2 regions of the Psychrobacillus sp. FSL H8-0484 genome follow, and region 1 is predicted to be linked to the other one. Evidence: a T-box and tRNA genes for the amino acid it is inferred to sense, from the RefSeq annotation. Region 1 holds a T-box; the other holds one or more tRNA genes.
The links. A T-box is a leader RNA that pairs with one kind of tRNA and senses whether it is charged. The one in region 1 lies ahead of tyrS (tyrosine--tRNA ligase), so its partner is inferred to be a tRNA-Tyr.
Positions count from the first base shown of each region.

Region 1 (10,826 bases):
TTTAGATGGATTAAAAATATTAAAACAAATTTCACAAAAATATGGCTTAGCGGTTGTATCTGAAATCGTAACTCCAAGCCATTTAGATGAAGCACTAGACTATGTGGATGTTGTACAAGTAGGTGCTCGTAATATGCAAAATTTCGAACTATTAAAAGCGGTAGGTTCTATTAATAAGCCAGTCTTATTGAAACGTGGTATTGCAGCTACGTTAGATGAATTTATCCATGCTGCAGAATATATTATGTCACAAGGAAATGACCAAATCATTTTATGTGAACGAGGTATTCGAACGTATGAGAGAGCAACCAGAAATACATTAGACATTTCTGCGGTACCAATATTAAAACAAGAAACACATTTACCTGTATTTGTCGATGTAACACATTCAACTGGACGTCGTGATATCCTTTTACCTGCTGCAAAAGCAGCAATTGCAATTGGAGCAGATGGAGTTATGGCTGAAGTGCATCCAGATCCAGCGGTGGCATTATCAGATGCTGCTCAACAAATGAACTTACAGCAATTCGATGAGTTTTATGATTCCTTACAAAAGTTTATGAAAACGCATGAAGTTCACGCGTAATTCGTGAAATAATTCACAAAACCGACTCTTCTTGAAGGGTCGGTTTTACTATTTAATTGAATGTTAGGAAGGAAATCAAGTATTATTTAATTATATACTTAATTAGACTAGTAAAGGAGGGTACGCGTTGACTATTACAATTTATGATGTAGCAAGAGAAGCGAATGTATCGATGGCAACTGTTTCACGTGTAGTAAATGGTAACCAAAACGTCAAACCAGCAACACGTCAAAAAGTGTTAGCAGTAATAGAACGATTAGATTATAGACCCAATGCAGTGGCAAGGGGTTTAGCAAGTAAAAAAACAAAAACAGTTGGAGTAATTATTCCAGATATATCAAATGTATTTTATGCTGAACTAGTGCGAGGTATTGAAGACATTGCTACTATGTATCGTTATAATATTATTTTAACAAACTCGGATCAACAAGAAGACAAAGAAGTACAGTTATTATCTACATTATTAAGTAAACAAGTTGATGGTGTAGTCATGATGAGTGACGAAATAACAAAGGAAATGCTGCGTGAAATGGAAAGGACGGATGTACCAGTTGTTTTAGCTGGAACAGTAGAAGATTCTAATTCTTTTCCATCAGTCAATATAGAATATCATGAAGCAGCTGTCGACGCGGTTAACCGCTTAATACAAAACGGTCATACTAGAATTGCATTTGTATCTGGGTCCATGTCTTCTACCATAAATAGAGTATACAAACTTTCGGGCTATGAAAAGGCTTTGAATGCAGCAAATATAGAAATTGACTCAGATTTAATCGTTGGCGTCGATAATACATATGACGATGGCCTTGTAGCGTGGGAACAGCTCCGCAATCTTAAAAATCCACCAACAGCATTTTTTGCTGGGAACGATGAAATTGCAATTGGGCTTATTCATGGTGCTCAAGATAGTGGGTTAAACGTACCAAAAGATATTGAGGTAATTAGTTTTGAAAACTCCAAACTTGCTCGAATGGTAAGACCTCAACTCACAAGCGTTGTTTTACCTTTGTACGATATCGGTGCCGTTTCCATGAGGTTATTAACAAAATTTATGAATAAAGAAAAAATTGACGAACAAACAGTAGTTCTTCCTTACCGAATTGAGGAAAGAGACTCTGTAAAATAAATCTTCTAATAAAAACCACCAGTAGGCACTAGACTACTGGTGGTTTTTATATGACTGTTGATTGCGTAACAAATACAACGCTTTATCTAACATTTGTTTATTTTTCTCCATTATTTCTAGTTTTCTTGGAATAGGCTCATATAATGGATGAGGATCCATCCAAGTAGAAATAAGAGGTATAGGTGACTCCTTAGCCCAACGATCAAGCCAAGATTTCGGCAAGTTACCTATCGGAGACTTTACATCATTCATTTCCATCCACAACAATGACCATGCACGTGGAACAACTCTCCAAATATCATAACCACCACCACCAACAGCAATCCATTTACCATCGCAAAACTCATGAGCAAGTTCATGTGCCAGTTTAGGTATCTCTTGGTATAGGTTCATCGTTCCATATAAATGGGTTAACGGGTCAAAATAATGAGCATCCGCACCATTTTGGCTTAAAATAATATCGGGTTTAAATGACTCAACTATCTCGCGAATACTTGTACGATAAATATCTAAAAATGACTCATCCTCTGTAAATGCATCCATTGGAAAATTAAAAGAAGTTCCATATCCTTCACCAGTGCCTCTTTCTGTAATATTGCCAGTTCCGGGAAATAGATACCTTCCTGTTTCATGGATGGAAATTGTACATACATTAGGATCATCATAAAAGCTCCATTGAACGCCATCCCCATGATGTGCATCCGTGTCTATGTATAAAACTCGTGCATTATACTTTTGCTGCATGTATTTAATTGCAACGGAACTATCATTATAGACACAAAAACCGGAAGCTCGTCCTCTAAATCCATGGTGGAGACCACCCCCTAAATTAAGTGCATGAGACGATTTACCCTCCATCACATAATCCACTGCAGTTAAAGTACCTCCAACAAGACCTGCGCTTGCTTCATGCATATGAGGGAAAATAGGGGTATCTTCTGTTCCAATTCCATAATTTTCATACTTCGTAGTGTCGCTTGTTTCCAAACTTGCTTTTTTAACAATCTCAATATAATGAGGATCATGTATTAAGCTTAATTCTTCATCTGTTGCAATTCTAGGAGCAACTATATCTGATAATGATAAAGCATTCATTTCCCTTAATAAATCGACTGTAAGTGTTAAGCGTTTTTGATTGAACGGATGGGTTTCCGAAAACTTGTAGCCTAACTGGTCCTCTGAAAAGACAAACACTGCATTTTTTTTCATATATTCATTCCTGGGTGATTTGGCCATAGCACTTCGAACCCTTCAGCTCTTATTGCTTCAATAAGCTTGAGTGGATTCATCGTCTTCACTCGAAGGACTAATATTTTATAATCACTTTTATCTTTATCTGGATATACTAGCACGCTTAACACATTTATTCTTTGTTCATAAAAAACTCTAGATACTTCAAACAAGACACCTGTTCTATTTGGAACGCGAACCTCTATTTGAGAACCAGGTTGATGTACACCTGTTAGTTCAATAAATTTGTACAATAAGTCGGACTCTGTAATCATACCGATTAGTTTCCCTTGGCTCACAATAGGTAAGCATCCTATGCGATTATCATAAAAAATGCTTGCCGTTTCTTCTACAAAATCTAATGGATGGCCGGTGATTGGGTTTTTCGTCATAATTTTTTCTAACGGTAAATCATAAATTTCTGCATTCTGACTGCTGATTAAGGAGGAAGGAGTTGCTTCTTTTAAATCGCGATCAGTTACAACACCTAATACTGCATTCTCCGAGTTAACTATTGGGATATGACGAATTCGTTTTTCCTTTAAAAGCTTTAGTGCATCATTAATTGTATGAGAGGGGCTTAAGGTTGGTACAGATGTATTCATGATTTCTTCTACAAGCATGTGAATGAACTCCTTTTTATAAGAAAGTTATACATTTTTGTTTTAATACATGAAACGGTTCATAAAGCGTAGTTGATCAAATTGCTGAATGGAATCATTATCCACTCTATTCCCTATTTTAGCCATTAAACAATTAGCGGGATGAGAACTAATTTCTGGATCGTCTGTTGCAAAATACATAAGTCCGCCAGCCTGCATCATTTTCTCCATCACTTTTCGGTATTCCCAGACATTTAATCCAGTCCCTTTTAAATCCCAATGCCAATAATATTCAGTAGTAATCGTTATATAGTCTTCCATCGCATCATCCATCATGGAAACTCGTAGAAGTGTTTTTCCTACTCCAGTTCCACGATATTTTGGAATGACTTCGATAGCACCAAGCTCTATCAAGTTTTCCATATTGCCTTTAGACCATGTTTCTAAAGGGTCTGGGTGTAAAAAAGTGCAGTATCCAACTATTGTTTGTTGATCTCGAACAATAATAATTCTTCCTTCAGGTAATTTTGCAATTCCAATAATTGCTTTATGCTGTGCGTCAGGTAATCGAAAAGCTACTAAGTCCTCATGAAATTCTAATTTTGCTATTTCCTCTGATACAATAGGACCTTCAATAACGACGGTGCCATGCTTTGTTTCTAATTCTACCGCATTATACGTTTTTTTGTGTATCACGAATTCACCACCTATAAATTAATTACAATTGAAACTATTATACATGATTTTAATAATAGAAAGCGTTATCTTCATTAATTGTAATAAAACATTCAAAAGAGTAAAAAAATTAGCAAAAATCGAAAAGAGTATTGTAAAATAAAAGATATAGTTATAGAAAGGGTGAATAGGATGAAGATAGAAGTGTTACCAGTTGTGCAAGGGGACTATCGCTTAAATGATTATGAAGCGACTGTAAAATCTTTTCAATGGGAAGATGCAGAAAAGTCTTTTTCATGGTATGAAACAGGAAAAGTAAATATGGCATATGAAGCTATTGATCGACATGCTGAATCTGATAAAAAGGACAAAATTGCACTCTATTATCAAGATGCAGACAGAAAAGAATCATATACATTTAATGATATGAAAAACTGGACAAACAAAGCTGCAAATGTCTACACCCTACATTCCAATTTAACAAAAGGGGACCGTCTATTCATTTTTATGCCTAGATCTCCTGAATTATATTTTTCTTTATTAGGTGCTGTAAAAATGGGTGTTATTGTTGGACCTCTTTTCGAAGCATTTATGGAAGGTGCTGTGTACGACCGTTTATTGGATAGTGCTGCAAAAGCAATTGTTACAACTCCAGAATTATTAGATCGAATTCCTTTGGATAAATTACCTGATCTTGAAACTGTATTTTTAGTGGGAGACAATATTGAAGAAAAAGATAAATTTATTGATTTTAAGAAAGCGTTAAATAGTGCTTCCGATTCTTTTACAATTGAGTGGGTAGATAAGGAAGACGGGTTAATCCTACACTATACATCTGGGTCAACAGGGAAACCTAAGGGGATTTTACATGTACATTATGCAATGGTTCAACAATATCAATCAATGAAATGGGTAATGGACATCCGTGATGAAGACATTTATTGGTGTACCGCAGATCCAGGATGGGTTACTGGAACTTCCTATGGAATATTTGGACCTTGGTTAACTGGCGCTACTTCCTTAGTACTTGGAGGTCGTTTTTCACCAGATGCTTGGTATAATGCCATTGAAGATTATCGTGTAACTGTATGGTATAGTGCTCCAACCGCATTTCGCATGTTAATGGGAGCAGGAGATGCGATTGTAAAAGAGCATGATTTATCCACTCTTCGACACGTTTTATCCGTTGGAGAACCATTAAATCCAGAAGTTATTAAATGGGGAATGCAAGTATTCAATAAGCGAATTCATGACACTTGGTGGATGACAGAAACAGGAGCACAAATGATTTGTAATTACGGTTGCTTACCGATTAAGCCTGGTTCAATGGGGAAACCACTACCAGGACTAGAAGCTGCCATTATTGATAACCAAGGAAATGTTGTTCCACCTTATACGATGGGGAACTTGGCAATTAAAAAAGGATGGCCATCCATGATGCGTCAGATTTGGAATAATAAAGAGAAATATGAGTCTAGCTTTATGAATGATGAATGGTATTTTTCAGGCGACTCTGCTTATATGGATGAAGAGGGCTACTTTTGGTTCCAAGGACGTGTAGACGATGTCATAATGACGTCTGGGGAGAGAGTAGGACCATTTGAAGTAGAAAGTAAATTACTTGAGCATCCTGCTATTTTAGAGGCTGGGGTGATTGGTAAGCCGGATCCTGTGCGTGGGGAAATTATTAAAGCATTTGTTGCATTAAATGAGGGATATGAACCTTCGGAAGAATTAATTGCAGATATTCAGCAGTTTGTGAAAAAAGGGCTTGCTGCACATGCAGCACCTAGAGAGATAGAATTTAAAGATAAGCTACCAAAAACGAGAAGCGGCAAAATTATGCGTCGAGTTTTAAAAGCCTGGGAATTAAAATTACCGACAGGTGACTTATCCACTATGGAAGACTAGAAAAGAAAAGCCACAGCGACCTTACATTTCAGGTCGTTGTGGCTTAAATAATTTAACTCTTATGTGTTTGTATCTTCGTCTTCAGGGGGTGCTTCTTCCTCAGGAGGAGTTGTTTCTCCATCTCCATCTCCGTCTCCGTCTTCATTACCCGGAGATGTTTCCTCTTCATTTTCCTCTTCTGGTATTACTGGGTCAGGTTTTTGTTCTTCTATCGATACAGTATTAGAAGGGACTGACAGTAAACCAGTAATATCAACAGAAACAATGACATACTGCCCGGTTCCATTAATGGTATAACTATAATTTTCCGCTTCTCGCTTGGATGCCACTTGAATTCGTTCACCGTTCACCACTTGATATATTCTATATCCTACAACATCAGAGGAGGCAGCTTTGGTCCAAGTAAGTGTTTGTCCGGAAAGAGTGGCTGTAACGGAAGCTGGAGCACTACCATCCGCTTCAAATACATCTTCAGATACTACGTTTCCAGCAAAAGTAGATTTTGTAGGGAAAAGTTTACTTGCATTTCCTCCAAATTTACCAAGCATCCGTTTGATAAATGCTTCGTTTACTCCATATCCACCTTTGATAACAAATTCATCAGGAGTAGAATCTAAAGCTCGGTATTTATTCCCATCAATTACTACAAAAGAAGCGGATATTAAACTATCATCTGATGCAGTTGGTAACATAGCTTTAGCATTAAACAAATCAGATTTGACTAATCCTGCTTGTTCGCATGCTTCCGAGGTAGCAAGTCCAGAAATACCACAGAACGACCTGGTTACAACACCTTCTGGAGCTTGGAATGCGTTAGGTGCATCTACTAGCTCTGGATTCACATCATACATGGCATTCATCATATTAGACCAAAGTGTATTTACACGTACGCTTGGGTGGTTATAACGATTATTCAGATGAAATAATGAAATACTGTTGTCGTCGTAACCAAGCCATACACCAAGAGAAACATTTGGGTTATATCCGATAAGCCATGAATCATTGTGATTTTGGGTTGTACCCGTTTTTGCAGCAAAATCTGACTGGAACTTTAGTCGTGAATTTGCAAGTTTTGCAGTACCTTCCGTTAATACATCACGAAGAATGTCTGTCATGATATAGGCAGTTTCAGGACTGAATACTTCGACTGGTTCTACTTCATGCTGATAGATAATATTTCCTTCCACATCTTCAATCTTTTCAATCATATACGCATCGATAAATTGCCCGTTGTTCGCAAATGTTCCATAGGCGTTTGTATTTTCTTCAACACTTGCACCATTGTCCATTCCACCAATCGATAGGGCATGGTTCGCATATTCGTTCTCGTTGATATGTTCAAAGCCCATTTTATATAAGAAATCAGTAGGCTTTCTATCCATGATCAAATCATAAAGGCGAATTGTCGATAGGTTTTGTGATGTCGTTAAAGCTTCACGTGCTGATATAATTCCTTTTTCTTGCTCAGTCGTATAATTCGAAGGTGATTTTGTCCATGTTGTACTGCTTAAATCTTCTAGTTTGACATCGACAACTGGACTTCCTGCACCAATAACACCATATTCAATAGCAGGAGCGTACACTAATAAAGGTTTAATCGTAGACCCCATAGATCGAACGGCTTGAGTAGCATGATTGTACTTTTCTACATTATAATCACGTCCTCCAAGGAAGGACAAGATTCTACCTGTTCCATTTTCGATAAGCATGCTTCCTACCTGAACAGGAAATTCTTGCATGATCATCTCACCAGTATTTGGATCCTTTACTTCTTTCGTGTGGGTATGCCCATAGGTTTCAAACTCATCTCTTACCTTAAGCATAGTTTCATACATCTCTCTATCAATTGTTGTATGAATGCGATATCCACCTGTACTCACTGCTCGTTGTGCTATAATATCATATTTTTCATAGAGTTTAGATTCGACTTTTAATCGTTCCGGATCAATACCATCTTTTTCTGCTAATTGTCCTCTTAAAATATCCTTTACTCTGTTTTCTATTTCAATAGTTAACCATGGATATTTTTCTTCTGGTAAAATTTCAGGTTGTCTAAAATCTTGTGTAATATCATATTTTATAGCAGAGTTATATTCTTCTTCAGTAATATAACCTGTTTCTTTCATCCGAAATAGTACTGTTTTCATACGATCTATTCCAGGTTGTAATGCCTTTGCTTCTTTTAATACCCCTCCTTGTCTAAAAGGAGTATAAGCGAAAGGAGCTTGAGGAATTCCAGCAATATAAGCAGCTTGTGGCAAACTTAAATCTATGGCTTTTACATTAAATATTCCATTGGCAGCTGTTTCAATTCCAGCAATATTTCTACCATTAGCGTTTCGACCATAAGGAATAATGTTTAAATACGCTTCAAGTATTTCATCTTTTGTCATAAACTTTTCCAAACGCATTGCTAAAAGGATTTCTTTTGCTTTTCGCTCATAAGATACTTCGTTCGTTAATATTTGGTTTTTAATTAATTGTTGTGTTAGTGTAGAACCACCTGTTTGTGTATCTGAATTCGAGACATCTTGAAGTAATCCACGGAAAATCGCTTTTGGTACAATACCATCATGCACCTCAAAATATTCATCCTCGGTTGCTAATACAGCGTCCAATACGTATGGAGAAACTGCGGAAAGTTTGGTTTCCGTACGTTCAAGGTCAGTCCGTAATTTACCTAAATAGACATTTTCGGCAAAGTAAATTTCGGAGGTTTCCTCATAGTTAAATACAGCAGCTCTCATTTCCTCTTTATCACGTAAAGGTTCTTCTTTCACTAGTGAAGCGAAATAACCAGCTGCAAGTGATGCAGCAAATATTCCAAGAGCAAGGCCTACTACAATGAATAGTAAACATAAATTCCATATAACGCTGGAAGAAATTCGTATGCTTTTTGCCCAATTTGTTGATTGCCATGTATCCAACTTATCTTTGTAAAATTGGAATTTCTCCATCCATTTATTCATTAATATTCCACCCCCAAATCATGAATTATTATACCATAATCGTTTATCATAAGACGATAGTTATTGACATACGTTTTAAATTAGGTAAAATAAAAATATATTTTAGCGAAGAAGAGTCCGAAGTAGTTATTATACAAACTGTATAGAGAGCTAGCGGTTGGTGAAAGCTAGTCAGTGTATAAGAACGAATTACAGGCTTGGAGTTAGACGTTCTCACAACGATATCGTGATTGAAGCGGAAGGATTTCTCTCCTTCAAGCTGGGTGGTACCGCGCTAATTAACTAAGCGTCCCTGCATGATATATATATATCGTGCAGGGGCTTTTTTTATTTGGCTCTGTTAAATTATGCTGTTGTTTTTAACATATAATTTGCGGTAGAATCAGCGCAGACTCCTGCGGGAAGCAAGCGGATTCTATCAAATAACAACAATGTAGTTTAACAGAGCATTTTATTTTAAAGGAGGAGTTTCAAATGACAAATTCATTATTAGAAGATTTATCTTGGAGAGGGTTATTGTATCAGCAGACAGATAAAGAGGGGATGGAAGAGCTATTATCCAATGAAAAAATTTCCTTGTATTGTGGTGTAGACCCTACTGCTGATAGCATGCATATTGGACACATTGTACCGTTACTTACTTTAAGACGTTTTCAACTACATGGTCATCGTCCAATACTTTTAGTAGGTGGAGCTACTGGTATGATAGGAGATCCATCTGGTCGGTCAGAGGAGCGTCAACTGCAAACTACAGAACAAATTGACAAAAATGTTCAAGGTATTAAAACGCAAATGGAGCAAATTTTCGACTTCCAATCAGAAAATGGTGCACAAATGGTTAATAACCGTGATTGGATTGGATCAATGAATGTAATCGAGTTTCTTAGAGATTTCGGAAAACTAGTGAATATTAATTACATGTTAGGTAAAGATTCCATCGCTTCTCGTTTAGATACAGGGCTTTCGTTTACAGAATTTACGTACACCCTAATTCAAGGTATTGATTTCAATCATTTATTTGATCATTACGGCTGCCGTGTTCAAGTTGGTGGGTCTGACCAATGGGGGAATATTACAACAGGATTAGAAGTGATTCGCAAAACACATGAAGAAGAAACAAAAGCATTTGGCATAACAATCCCACTTGTAACAAAAGCAGATGGAACGAAATTTGGTAAATCGGCGTCTGGTTCTGTCTGGTTAGATGCGAAAAAGACCTCTCCGTATGAGTTTTACCAGTTCTGGATTAATACAGCGGATTCAGATGTGATTAAATACTTGAAAATTTTCACATTCTTGGAACGTAGTGAAATTGAAGCGCTGGAAGTAACAGTACAAAACGAGCCGCATTTACGAAAAGCACAAATTACACTTGCAGAAGAAATGACTCGTTTAATACATGGTCAGGAAGCATTAGACCAAGCGATTCGTATTTCACAAGCATTGTTCAGTGGAAATTTGAAAGAACTGAATGCAGAAGAAATGAAGGATGCGTTTAAAGATGTACCTTCCGTGGAGATGTCAAAAGAAGAAAAAAATATTGTAGACTTTATTGTAGAAGCAAGCGTCTCGCCCTCTAAAAGACAGGGGCGTGAAGATGTGACAAATGGAGCTATTTCAGTCAATGGTGAAAAAATAACAGATGTTGGATATATAATAGGTAAAGATGACCGCCTTGAGGATGAATTTATGATTATTCGAAGAGGAAAGAAAAACTATAAAATGAT
Region 1 covers NZ_JBBOSZ010000001.1:2,953,377-2,964,202, reverse strand. Annotated here, with positions in the region: gene MHH81_RS14375 (bifunctional 3-deoxy-7-phosphoheptulonate synthase/chorismate mutase) at 1-586, shown strand, start outside; gene ccpA (catabolite control protein A) at 714-1,712, shown strand; gene MHH81_RS14365 (acetoin utilization protein AcuC) at 1,746-2,948, opposite strand; gene MHH81_RS14360 (acetoin utilization AcuB family protein) at 2,918-3,565, opposite strand; gene MHH81_RS14355 (GNAT family N-acetyltransferase) at 3,608-4,240, opposite strand; gene acsA (acetate--CoA ligase) at 4,412-6,130, shown strand; gene MHH81_RS14345 (transglycosylase domain-containing protein) at 6,190-9,099, opposite strand; T-box leader at 9,199-9,396, shown strand; gene tyrS (tyrosine--tRNA ligase) at 9,574-10,826, shown strand, end outside.

Region 2 (10,826 bases), 970 kb from region 1:
GAATAACCCCGTGCATAGGCATTTTCTCATACCCTTTTGTTCTAAGTTCTTCTGCTGAAATAGACTGAGGCGCTGGACCCGATGCATTTAACCCATGAATCTTATCTTTTGTCCAAATTAATGCAAAGGCATCTCCCCCTATCCCATTCGAAGTAGGTTCTACAACTGTAAGTGCTGCTGCTGTTGCGATTGCTGCATCGATCGCATTTCCACCATTTCTTAAAATTTCTAATCCAGCTTGCGCTGCAAGTGGTTGTGATGTTGCAACCATCCCTTTCTTGGCAAAAACGGTATGCCTTTTAGCTGGAAATGGGTGATATAAATAATCCATGTTGACCCCCCTTTTATTTTTAACCCTAGCATTCTATATTTTTGTCGTGTAAAACAGTATATTTTTAATTATATTAAAAATATAGAATATTCATATAAATGTAAAGGGAACAGCATTAATTAGCTTCAATAACCAAGACAAAATTCTAAAATTCACCATAATAAAAGCACCTTCGATTAATGGAAGGTGCTTTGTCAATTTACTATTAGCCAAGCAGTTTTACGATTTCTCTATTAAAAGCAGGGAGGTCATCCGGTGTACGGCTTGTTACAAGCTGATTTTGGCAAACGAATACTTCTTCATCATGAAAATTTGCTCCTGCATTTTCTAGGTCCACTTGAATAGACTTATAACCAGTTGCATCTCGACCTTTTAATGTCTTAGCTGTAATCAGTAATTGGGGTCCATGACAGATTGCAAAAACCGGTTTCTTTGCATCCATAAATGATTTAGCAAATTGAACAAATCGATCATCGGCACGTAGAATGTCTGGTGAAAATCCTCCAGGTATAAATAATGCGTCAAAGTCTTCTGGCTTTACATCATCTATTCCATAGTCTACCTTCAAATTAGCTTCCCCATGTTTACCTGTCACTTCTTTTCCTGCTTCTTTTTCAATAATAAATACTTCATGTCCAGCATCGTTTAATGCTTGTGCAGGGCTTGTGTATTCCACGTCCTCAAACATATTTGTGATTAATGTTGCTACTTTAGCCATTTACTCACTCCTTATCTGTTTGTTCTTTCATACTATTCCACTTATCGAAGTAGAATAAACATAAAAAAGAGTGCAGAAACTTTGTTCAAATAGGCTCTGTTAAATTAGGCTGTTGTTTTTTAGAAGAATAAATTTTGTGACGAAAATCCGCGAGACTCCTGTGGAAAAACGGACTGCAAAGACCCCCAAGCGGGCATAGGTTCGCCACATCCATGTGGCAACGGATTCCTGACCAACAGCCTGTTGCCCTGAGGAGGCTTGACAGTTCGTCCGCGGCAAGCGAGAGGATTTTCGTCCATAACAGCATGATCATTTAACAAACCCTCCAAATAAAAAAATCCGGCAATATGCCGGATTTCCGTATTATTTATTCTGCTAAGCCCATTTCAGCATTTACTACTTCTACAATACGATTTACGTAGGTTTCGCAGTCTTCTGCAGACGCTGCTTCTACCATTACTCGTACAAGAGGTTCTGTGCCAGAAGGACGCACAAGTATGCGACCATTGCCAGCCATTTCGGATTCTACTTCATTTATAATAGCTGCTACTTTTTCATTTTCAGTAACTGCATGCTTATCAGTCACGCGTACATTTACTAGCTTTTGAGGATAAATTGTCATCTCAGATGCCAGCTCTGAAAGTTTTTTTCCTGTTACTTTCATGATATTCACGAGTTGTAAACCAGTTAATAAACCGTCGCCTGTTGTATTGTAGTCTAAGAATACGATATGTCCGGACTGTTCCCCACCTAGGTTATAGCCATTCTTTTTCATTTCTTCTACCACGTAACGATCTCCTACTGCCGTTTTCACACTTGTCATGTTATGTGCTTCTAATGCTTTATAAAAGCCCATATTACTCATGACAGTGGACACTACTGTATTTTTATTTAAACGACCGTTCGTATTTAAATATTTTGCACATATATACATAATTTGATCGCCATCTACAATTTGGCCTTTTTCATCTACTGCAATTAGACGATCACCATCTCCGTCAAAGGCAAGACCTACATCTGCTCCTTTTTCTAAAACGAATTTCGCTAAGCCTTCTGGATGTGTAGATCCAACGCCTTCATTAATATTCAAGCCATTTGGAGATGAACCCATTGTTGATAAATCAGCATCTAAATCAGCGAATACATGTGTTCCAAGGGAAGAAGTTGATCCATTTGCACAATCTAATGCAACATGAATTCCTATGAACTCTTCGTCAATTGTTTGCTTCAAATATTGAATGTATTTCTGTCCGCCTTCAAAGTAATCAGACACCGACCCTACACCTTCACCAGTAGGACGTGGAAGCTCATCCACTTCAGCATCAATTAATTGTTCTATTTCTAACTCCTGCTCATCTGAAAGCTTAAATCCATCAGCTCCGAAAAATTTAATTCCGTTATCTGCTACTGGATTATGAGAAGCTGAGATCATTACTCCTGCCTCTGCACTCATCACTCTTGTTAAATAAGCAACACCAGGTGTGCTAATAACACCTAAACGCATTACTTCTACTCCAACTGATAAAAGACCTGCAACAAGTGCTCCTTCTAGCATATGGCCTGATACGCGTGTATCACGGCCTATTAATACTTTTGCGCGTTCTTTAGCTTCTCTTGTTAAAATATAACCGCCAATACGACCTAATTTAAACGCAAGCTCTGGTGTTAACTCTGAATTTGCTACTCCTCTAACGCCATCTGTCCCAAAATATTTTCCCATTTAATCTTCTCTCCTTAACTACCTGTTATCCTGTGTATTAAGCTTCTTTTATCGTTAGTTTTGCCTCTGTTTCAGATGTTACCCATTCTACACCAGCTGGGCCATCAATTTGAATAGGGAGAGCTACTTCTCCAACTTCTGAATTTTGAGCATCTACGTATACTGAAAAATTGTCAGACTGGACATTTTCTAAAGCTTCGGGTGTCCCTTTTGCTACAACAGAGATAACTCCATCTACAGGCGTATTAAAATTACTTTGTAACTGCTCCGGCAGACCCTTTACAGCTATTGTCACTTGCTCAAATGATTTCTCTGTCACACCAGAAGTTACATCTTTTTCTTCTTCTTCTTCTCCCTGTTGTTCAGGTGGAGGAGGAGCCGGTATGACATCTCCTATAATTTTAATCTTATCTAACGATAATTTCGTTACACCTTCAGGAACTACTAACTTCACATCAAAACTACCCGCATCTTCTATTTTACTTACATCTACATCTACATTTAACTGCTCTATTTTATCTAACACTGGACGAGGTCCATACAAACGTACCGTTTCCACATTAGTTGATAAACCATTAATCGTTACACCTTCTTTAGGTGTACCTTGTTTTAAGAGGACTACTGGAACGTCTTTGCTATATTCTTCAACCTTCACTTTTACTTGGACAGTTTTCGGTTCGACCGATACATCTAATTTATTTAAATCAGCATCAAGAACTCGAACGTTTGCATCTTGTTCAAAGGACTTACTGATCCCTTGATCTCCCACAATCGTAGCTTTTACATAGTCTATGCTTTCAATGATACTCTTTGCTCCTGTAATCGTTACTTTTTTAGGTTCAACGTCATAGGATTTTACCACGTAATTCTCTGCTAATAAGCCCTCATTCATATCTATCTCTACATTAAACTCTTCCGAAATACGTTCTTCTATGACTACATCTACATAGAGCGGATCCGTACGTACCTTTAGCTTTTCAGAAAAATTCTCATTGGATACAGCAACCCGATGTTTCCCAATGGATAAATCCCTAAGATCTACAAACACTTTATAGTCTTTCATCACCTTTGAAGACAAGACAAGTGGTGAAGGTCCTTCTATATTTACATTTACAGTCTCGGGTACACCTGTTACGACTAAACTATCATCATCATAATATACTTCCACTGGCACATCACGAAGAACATCTACTGTTGTGCCACTTGTATTCATGTTATCTTTTTCCATTTCAGATTTTACAGAAACAAACAGCAATATGGCTAAAGTAAGTGCAATTATTCGCAAAAACCATGGATTATCCATCATTTTATCCATTTTGTTTCCCCCTCCACAACCATTTAGAAGAAGTTACTTGTTCCTCCGTTGGTCCAAACCAAAGACGTTTTAAGTGAACCTTAAATTCTTCCATGGATAAATTTCGATGGAGGTCCCCATTAGATGTTAAGCTGACTGCTCCGGTTTCTTCCGATACGACAATTGTAATAGCGTCTGTCACTTCGCTTAAACCTATTGCAGCCCGATGCCTCGTTCCTAGCTCCTTGGAGATAAAGGGACTTTCAGATAATGGTAAATAACATCCTGCCGAAGTAATATTATTTTTTTGAACAATTACTGCACCATCATGTAGTGGTGTATTTGGAATAAAAATGTTAATCATTAATTCCGAAGTAAGGTGTGCATTTAATTGTATTCCTGTTTCAATATATTCTGTTAAACCGGTTTCTCTTTCAATAGAGATTAGTGCTCCAATTCTGCGTTTCGCCATATAGCTGACGGATTTAGTCATGGCCTCTATTAAACGGCTTTGCTCTTCTTCTACTTGCATCGAGCTTCTCGAGAATAGTTTACCCCTACCTATTTGTTCCAGTGCTCTTCTAATTTCAGGTTGGAAAATAATAATGATTGCTAAAAATCCAAAATTAATAACTTGCTCTAACATCCAACCAAGCGTATTTAAGCCTAAAAAGTCAGTCACGACACGAGCAATGACAATGACAAATATCCCTTTTAATAATTGAACAGCTTTTGTTCCTTTAATAAGGGTTATAATTTTATAAATAACAAACCAGACAAATAGAACATCCAAAATGTTTACAATAACGTTTACTGGCATTAAGTCTGAAAATTGCTCCATAAACGACATGTGGCATCCCCCACTTTTCATCACGAATCCATATACAGTAAGTATAACACAGTTACGGAATTCTCTACCTTTTGGGACGAAAAAAGTCTATCCAAAGTTCCGGATAGACTTCTTCTTATTTCGATTCTTCCTTATCGAAAAATGACATGACCTCTTTAGCGCCATCTTTTATCTGGAACCAAAGCCAGTCAAATACTTTGTTAATCTCTTCCGTTTTTCCCGTAATAACAGCTGTAGAAGCCATATACTTTGATCCGTTAATGATCGTTAAATTTCCATCTAATTCTCCGTCAATCCTAACATTTCCATTTTTCACAACAAGATCACCTTTTACGACTTGTCCTTCGGGAACAATAACTGTTTCACCCTCGACGATGACGTTTGCTTGCTTGGTAAAAGAAAATTGCTGCTCATCATTAAAATTGGTAAAAAGCGCACTACTCATAAACAAGAAGAATAATGCTGCTGCAGTAAGAACTGGATGATGACGCAACCATCTGCTAACACCAGCGTGGGACTTTTCTTTCGGAAGTCTCGCCATTACTGAATGAGTGAAGGCATTTGGTGCCTCTATATGAGCTGCTCCTTTGATAAAAGCAACTACATCGCTTAGCTCATGCATATGTTTCTGACAATCCACGCATGATTGCAAATGAGATTTAAGTTCCAGCTCATGTTCACGGCTAATTTCGCCATCTAAATATTCATGCATAAAGTGAACAATTCGTTCTGGACACGCATTCATCGTGATTCCCTCCTATTAAAAATTCGGTTGTTTGCTTAATTGTTTTCTAAGCGCTTCTCGACCTCTATGAATTCTTGTTTTTACTGTTCCAAGTGGTAATTCTAATATCTCACTTATTTCTTGTAAAGATAATTCCTCCATATATTTCAGTACGATGGCCGATCTATATTTATCAGGAAGTCGACTTATCTCATATTGAATTCGATCCTGCAATTCGAGCTTCATCAGTTCTTCTTCAGGAAGTTCTTCTGCAGCAGCTATTTGTGAGTACATATCTAGACCCTCAGTACCCTTTACCTCTGCGTCTAAATAAAGATCAGGCTTTTTTTTACGAATACGGTCGATGCATAAATTCGTCGCGATTCTGTACAGCCAAGTTGAGAATTTTCTTTTCTGATCAAACGTGTGTATGTTTATAAAGGCTCGCACAAATGCTTCCTGCGATATATCTTCTGCCTCATGACGATTTCCTAGCATGCGATAACACACTTGAAATAGTCTATGTTGATACAGGTCGACAATCTCCGCGAATGCGTCTTTATCGCCTTTTAACACTTGTTTTATTCGTTTGTTCACTAACGCATCCATCGTGATTTCCCCTCCGCTCCATGCGGCTGTCTTTACCTATACGGATAAAGGCTTCAACAGGTTTCATTTTTTATGTATTCATTATTTCAATTTTATCAAAAATTTGGAACTCTGTGTTGATAATAAAAAAAAGAAAAAGCAGACAAGTGTCTGCTTCTAGATTAAAAACAAAATTTATATTCAAAAGTAAGTGGCTTTAAACTAAACTTTCCCCAAACAAAGAGCCCATAAGAGCAACTGCAACATCTGCTGTTTTATTTTTTTCATCTAATATTGGGTTTACTTCTACAAATTCAGCAGATGTAATGAGATTGGACGAGTACAGCATTTCCATTGCTAAATGACTTTCGCGATAGCTGATGCCTCCTGGGACAGGAGTGCCGACACCTGGTGTATAAAGTGGGTCTATTCCATCCAAGTCTAAAGAAAGATGTACACCATCTACTTCGCGTTCTTGAAAATACGCAATCGTTTGGTTCATCACTTCTGTCATCCCAAGCTTATCGATTTCATGCATGGAAAAGACTTTGATGCCTTTTTCTTTAATTAATTCTCGCTCTCCTGGATCCACAGAACGCGCACCAATGATTACGATATTTTCTGGTTTAACTTTTGGAGAATAATTACGAATGTTTACTAAATCTTCATGACCTAATCCGATACTTATTGCAAGCGGCATCCCATGTATATTTCCTGATGGAGAAGTTTCCGCAGTATTTAAATCCGCATGTGCATCATACCAAATAACACCAAGGTTCTTGAAGCGATCCGCAAGACCAGCAAGTGTCCCAATAGCAATACTATGATCGCCACCAAGTACTAGTGGGAATTGCCCTTCTACTAAAACTTCGTGCACTTTATTTGCTAATGCAGCATTCCCCTCAATAACTTCTTCTAAGTTACGTAAATGGGTATTAGGAGATTGTTCTTTTCTAGTATGACTTATCGGAATATCGCCTTCATCTTTCACAGAATGACCAAGATCTTTTAGACGTTCGACTACCCCTGCATAACGGATGGCGCTTGGCCCCATATCAACGCCACGTCTATTTTGTCCAAGGTCCATTGGTACTCCAATAATAGATAGATTTAACTTATTCATTATTATTACCCCTTTCAGTTCATACATCTATTGTAATCCCCAATAGGTAGTTGGCTCAACCTCACAATATTATGAGTATTTATTCATTAATTGAACAAGTTGACCTTTTACTTCGGACCATTCGCTATCTACAACGGAATAAACGACCGCATTTCTCATATTACCATTAGATCGTATTCGTTCATTACGAAGTATCCCTTCTTTTATACCACCTATTCGTTCTATTGCTCGTTGTGAAGCTATATTTTGCTCATCTGTTTTAAATTGGACACGAAACATTCCTAACGTCTCAAAGCAATATTTCAAAAGCAAGTATTTGCATACCGTATTCACATGCGTGCGCTGAAATTTTTTTGCGTAAAAAGTGGAGCCTATTTCACAAGCATGATTTGTATGATCTATTCCGTAAATACGAGTAGTACCCATTATTTCTTTTGTATTTGTGTCTTCCACCACAAATGCAAACGCAGTTTTATCGATTCTCATTTGCTTAATACCAACTTGCAGCCATTTCTCAAGTTGCTCTAGATTTTCAATTTTATTCAACATAAATTCAAAAATTTCAGGTTCATAAAGTTCCCATAAGAACGGAAAATCCATTTGTGTTAATGGTCGAAGGGTTACGTCCCCATAGATAATTTTTTCTCCCAAAACTCAACACCTCGCATTTTTTATTTCATCATAACGATAAGTAGGTACTATTGAAAAGAAATTTTTTTTTGAGAAACAAGGAATACTCCGTTAGAAGGCAAGAAAAAACCCTTTCCAAGTACTAAGGAAAGGGTTACTTTAATATAAAATTATGGAGCCTAGCGGGATCGAACCGCTGACCTCCTGCGTGCAAGGCAGGCGCTCTCCCAGCTGAGCTAAGGCCCCTAAATCATAAAAGCTTTGTAAGGTCATGGCTGGGGTACCTGGATTCGAACCAGGGCATGACGGAATCAAAATCCGTTGCCTTACCGCTTGGCTATACCCCAATAAACTGGTGGAGGGGGACGGATTCGAACCGCCGAACCCTAAGGAGCGGATTTACAGTCCGCCGCGTTTAGCCACTTCGCTACCCCTCCAAAGCTAAGTATAAAAATAATATGGTGGAGGATGACGGGCTCGAACCGCCGACCCTCTGCTTGTAAGGCAGATGCTCTCCCAGCTGAGCTAATCCTCCTGGGTTTTATTAATTGTCCAATAAGAAAAACCGGACAATAATGATAATAACATACTTTTCCCTTAAGGACAAGTACTTTAAAACACTTTTTTACTTTTTTTAAGAAAGCTTCCAACCGGATTTGAACCGGTGACCTCTTCCTTACCATGGAAGCACTCTACCTACTGAGCTATGGAAGCAAAAAAAATGGCTCCGAAGGTAGGACTCGAACCTACGACCAATCGATTAACAGTCGATTGCTCTACCACTGAGCTACTTCGGAACGTATTATCTAATTAAAGTACAAATATAATTATAGCAAGTCCACTATAAATTTCAAGCTAATTTTTATATTTTTTTCCTAATTTATAGTGTGAAATTAATTAAAGTGAAAAAGAAGGATAAACTGGTCCGTTGAAGGGATGACTATGAACTCTTTTTTGAATAAAACCTATTGAAATAGTACCCCTTAAGGAAATATTTTTTAAAAATAAGTAGCTTTTCTTACCGTAAATGTATGAACAAGACTATATCCTGAGATGAAGCGAGACCAAATGACGCATAACTAAGACCAATCCAACCAAATAAAAAAACATCAAAAAAAGCCGCGATCGATTTCCTGGTAACGACTTCTTAGTGCCCAGCGACGTCCTACTCTTGCAGGGGGAAACCCCAAACTACCATTGGCGCTGAAGAGCTTAACTTCTGTGTTCAGGCTGCGAAAGCAGATGGACGGTAGATTTATTCATCTTCCGTAGTCATTCGGTTCTCACGTAGGCTATACGCTCGGAGACTCTCTTCTTGCTTCTTCGAACTTTTTGCCTCTCCACTTTCTCGCACACTTCTCTATAAATAAAGTACATGTTGCCTTCGGTCTTCTTTTTCGAATACAAAAAAAGCCGCGACCGATTACTCGGTAACGACTTCTTGATGCCCAGCGACGTCCTACTCTTGCAGGGGGAAACCCCCAACTACCATCGGCGCTGAAGAGCTTAACTTCCGTGTTCGGTATGGGAACGGGTGTGACCTCTTCGCCATCATCACTAGACCTTGAGTTGTTCACTCAAAACTGGATAAAAGACATTGAATTCTTCAAATTCTATTTTGGTTAAGTCCTCGATCGATTAGTATTCGTCAGCTGCACGTGTCGCCACGCTTCCACCCCGAACCTATCTACCTCATCGTCTTTGAGGGATCTTACTTACTTGCGTAATGGGAAATCTCATCTTGAGGGGGGCTTCGTGCTTAGATGCTTTCAGCACTTATCCCGTCCACACATAGCTACCCAGCGATGCTCTTGGCAGAACAACTGGTACACCAGCGGTGTGTCCATCCCGGTCCTCTCGTACTAAGGACAGCTCCTCTCAAATTTCCTACGCCCACGACGGATAGGGACCGAACTGTCTCACGACGTTCTGAACCCAGCTCGCGTACCGCTTTAATGGGCGAACAGCCCAACCCTTGGGACCGACTACAGCCCCAGGATGCGATGAGCCGACATCGAGGTGCCAAACCTCCCCGTCGATGTGGACTCTTGGGGGAGATAAGCCTGTTATCCCCGGGGTAGCTTTTATCCGTTGAGCGATGGCCCTTCCATGCGGAACCACCGGATCACTAAGCCCGTCTTTCGACCCTGCTCGACTTGTAGGTCTCGCAGTCAAGCTCCCTTCTGCCTTTACACTCTTCGAATGATTTCCAACCATTCTGAGGGAACCTTTGGGCGCCTCCGTTACACTTTAGGAGGCGACCGCCCCAGTCAAACTACCCGCCTGACACTGTCTCCTACCCGGGTTACGGGTATGGGTTAGAATTTCAATACAACCAGGGCAGTATCCCACCGACGCCTCCTCCGAAGCTGGCGCTCCGGGCTCTAAGGCTCCTGCCTATCCTGTACAAGTTGCACCAAAATTCAATATCAAGCTATAGTAAAGCTCCACGGGGTCTTTCCGTCCTGTCGCGGGTAACCTGCATCTTCACAGGTACTATAATTTCACCGAGTCTCTCGTTGAGACAGTGCCCAGATCGTTACGCCTTTCGTGCGGGTCGGAACTTACCCGACAAGGAATTTCGCTACCTTAGGACCGTTATAGTTACGGCCGCCGTTTACTGGGGCTTCAATTCGCACCTTCGCTTGCGCTAAGCACTCCTCTTAACCTTCCAGCACCGGGCAGGCGTCAGCCCCTATACTTCACCTTACGGTTTTGCAGAGACCTGTGTTTTTGCTAAACAGTCGCCTGGGCCTATTCACTGCGGCTCTTCTAGGCTATTCACCCAAAAGAGCACCCCTTCTCCCGAAGTTACGGGGTCATTTTGCCGAGTTCCTTAACGAGAGTT
Region 2 covers NZ_JBBOSZ010000001.1:3,925,786-3,936,611, forward strand. Annotated here, with positions in the region: gene MHH81_RS19310 (gamma-glutamyltransferase family protein) at 1-331, opposite strand, end outside; gene MHH81_RS19315 (type 1 glutamine amidotransferase domain-containing protein) at 537-1,049, opposite strand; gene glmM (phosphoglucosamine mutase) at 1,417-2,769, opposite strand; gene MHH81_RS19325 (CdaR family protein) at 2,807-4,084, opposite strand; gene cdaA (diadenylate cyclase CdaA) at 4,077-4,913, opposite strand; gene MHH81_RS19335 (zf-HC2 domain-containing protein) at 5,029-5,658, opposite strand; gene sigW (RNA polymerase sigma factor SigW) at 5,674-6,246, opposite strand; gene rocF (arginase) at 6,443-7,348, opposite strand; gene MHH81_RS19350 (GNAT family N-acetyltransferase) at 7,418-7,999, opposite strand; tRNA gene MHH81_RS19355 (tRNA-Ala) at 8,152-8,224, opposite strand; tRNA gene MHH81_RS19360 (tRNA-Gln) at 8,251-8,325, opposite strand; tRNA gene MHH81_RS19365 (tRNA-Tyr) at 8,332-8,415, opposite strand; tRNA gene MHH81_RS19370 (tRNA-Val) at 8,438-8,513, opposite strand; tRNA gene MHH81_RS19375 (tRNA-Thr) at 8,620-8,692, opposite strand; tRNA gene MHH81_RS19380 (tRNA-Asn) at 8,701-8,775, opposite strand; rRNA gene rrf (5S ribosomal RNA) at 9,425-9,540, opposite strand; rRNA gene MHH81_RS19390 (23S ribosomal RNA) at 9,597-10,826, opposite strand, start outside.
Region 2: it has a tRNA-Tyr gene. The T-box ahead of tyrS (tyrosine--tRNA ligase) is inferred to sense a tRNA for this amino acid. The anticodon was not compared.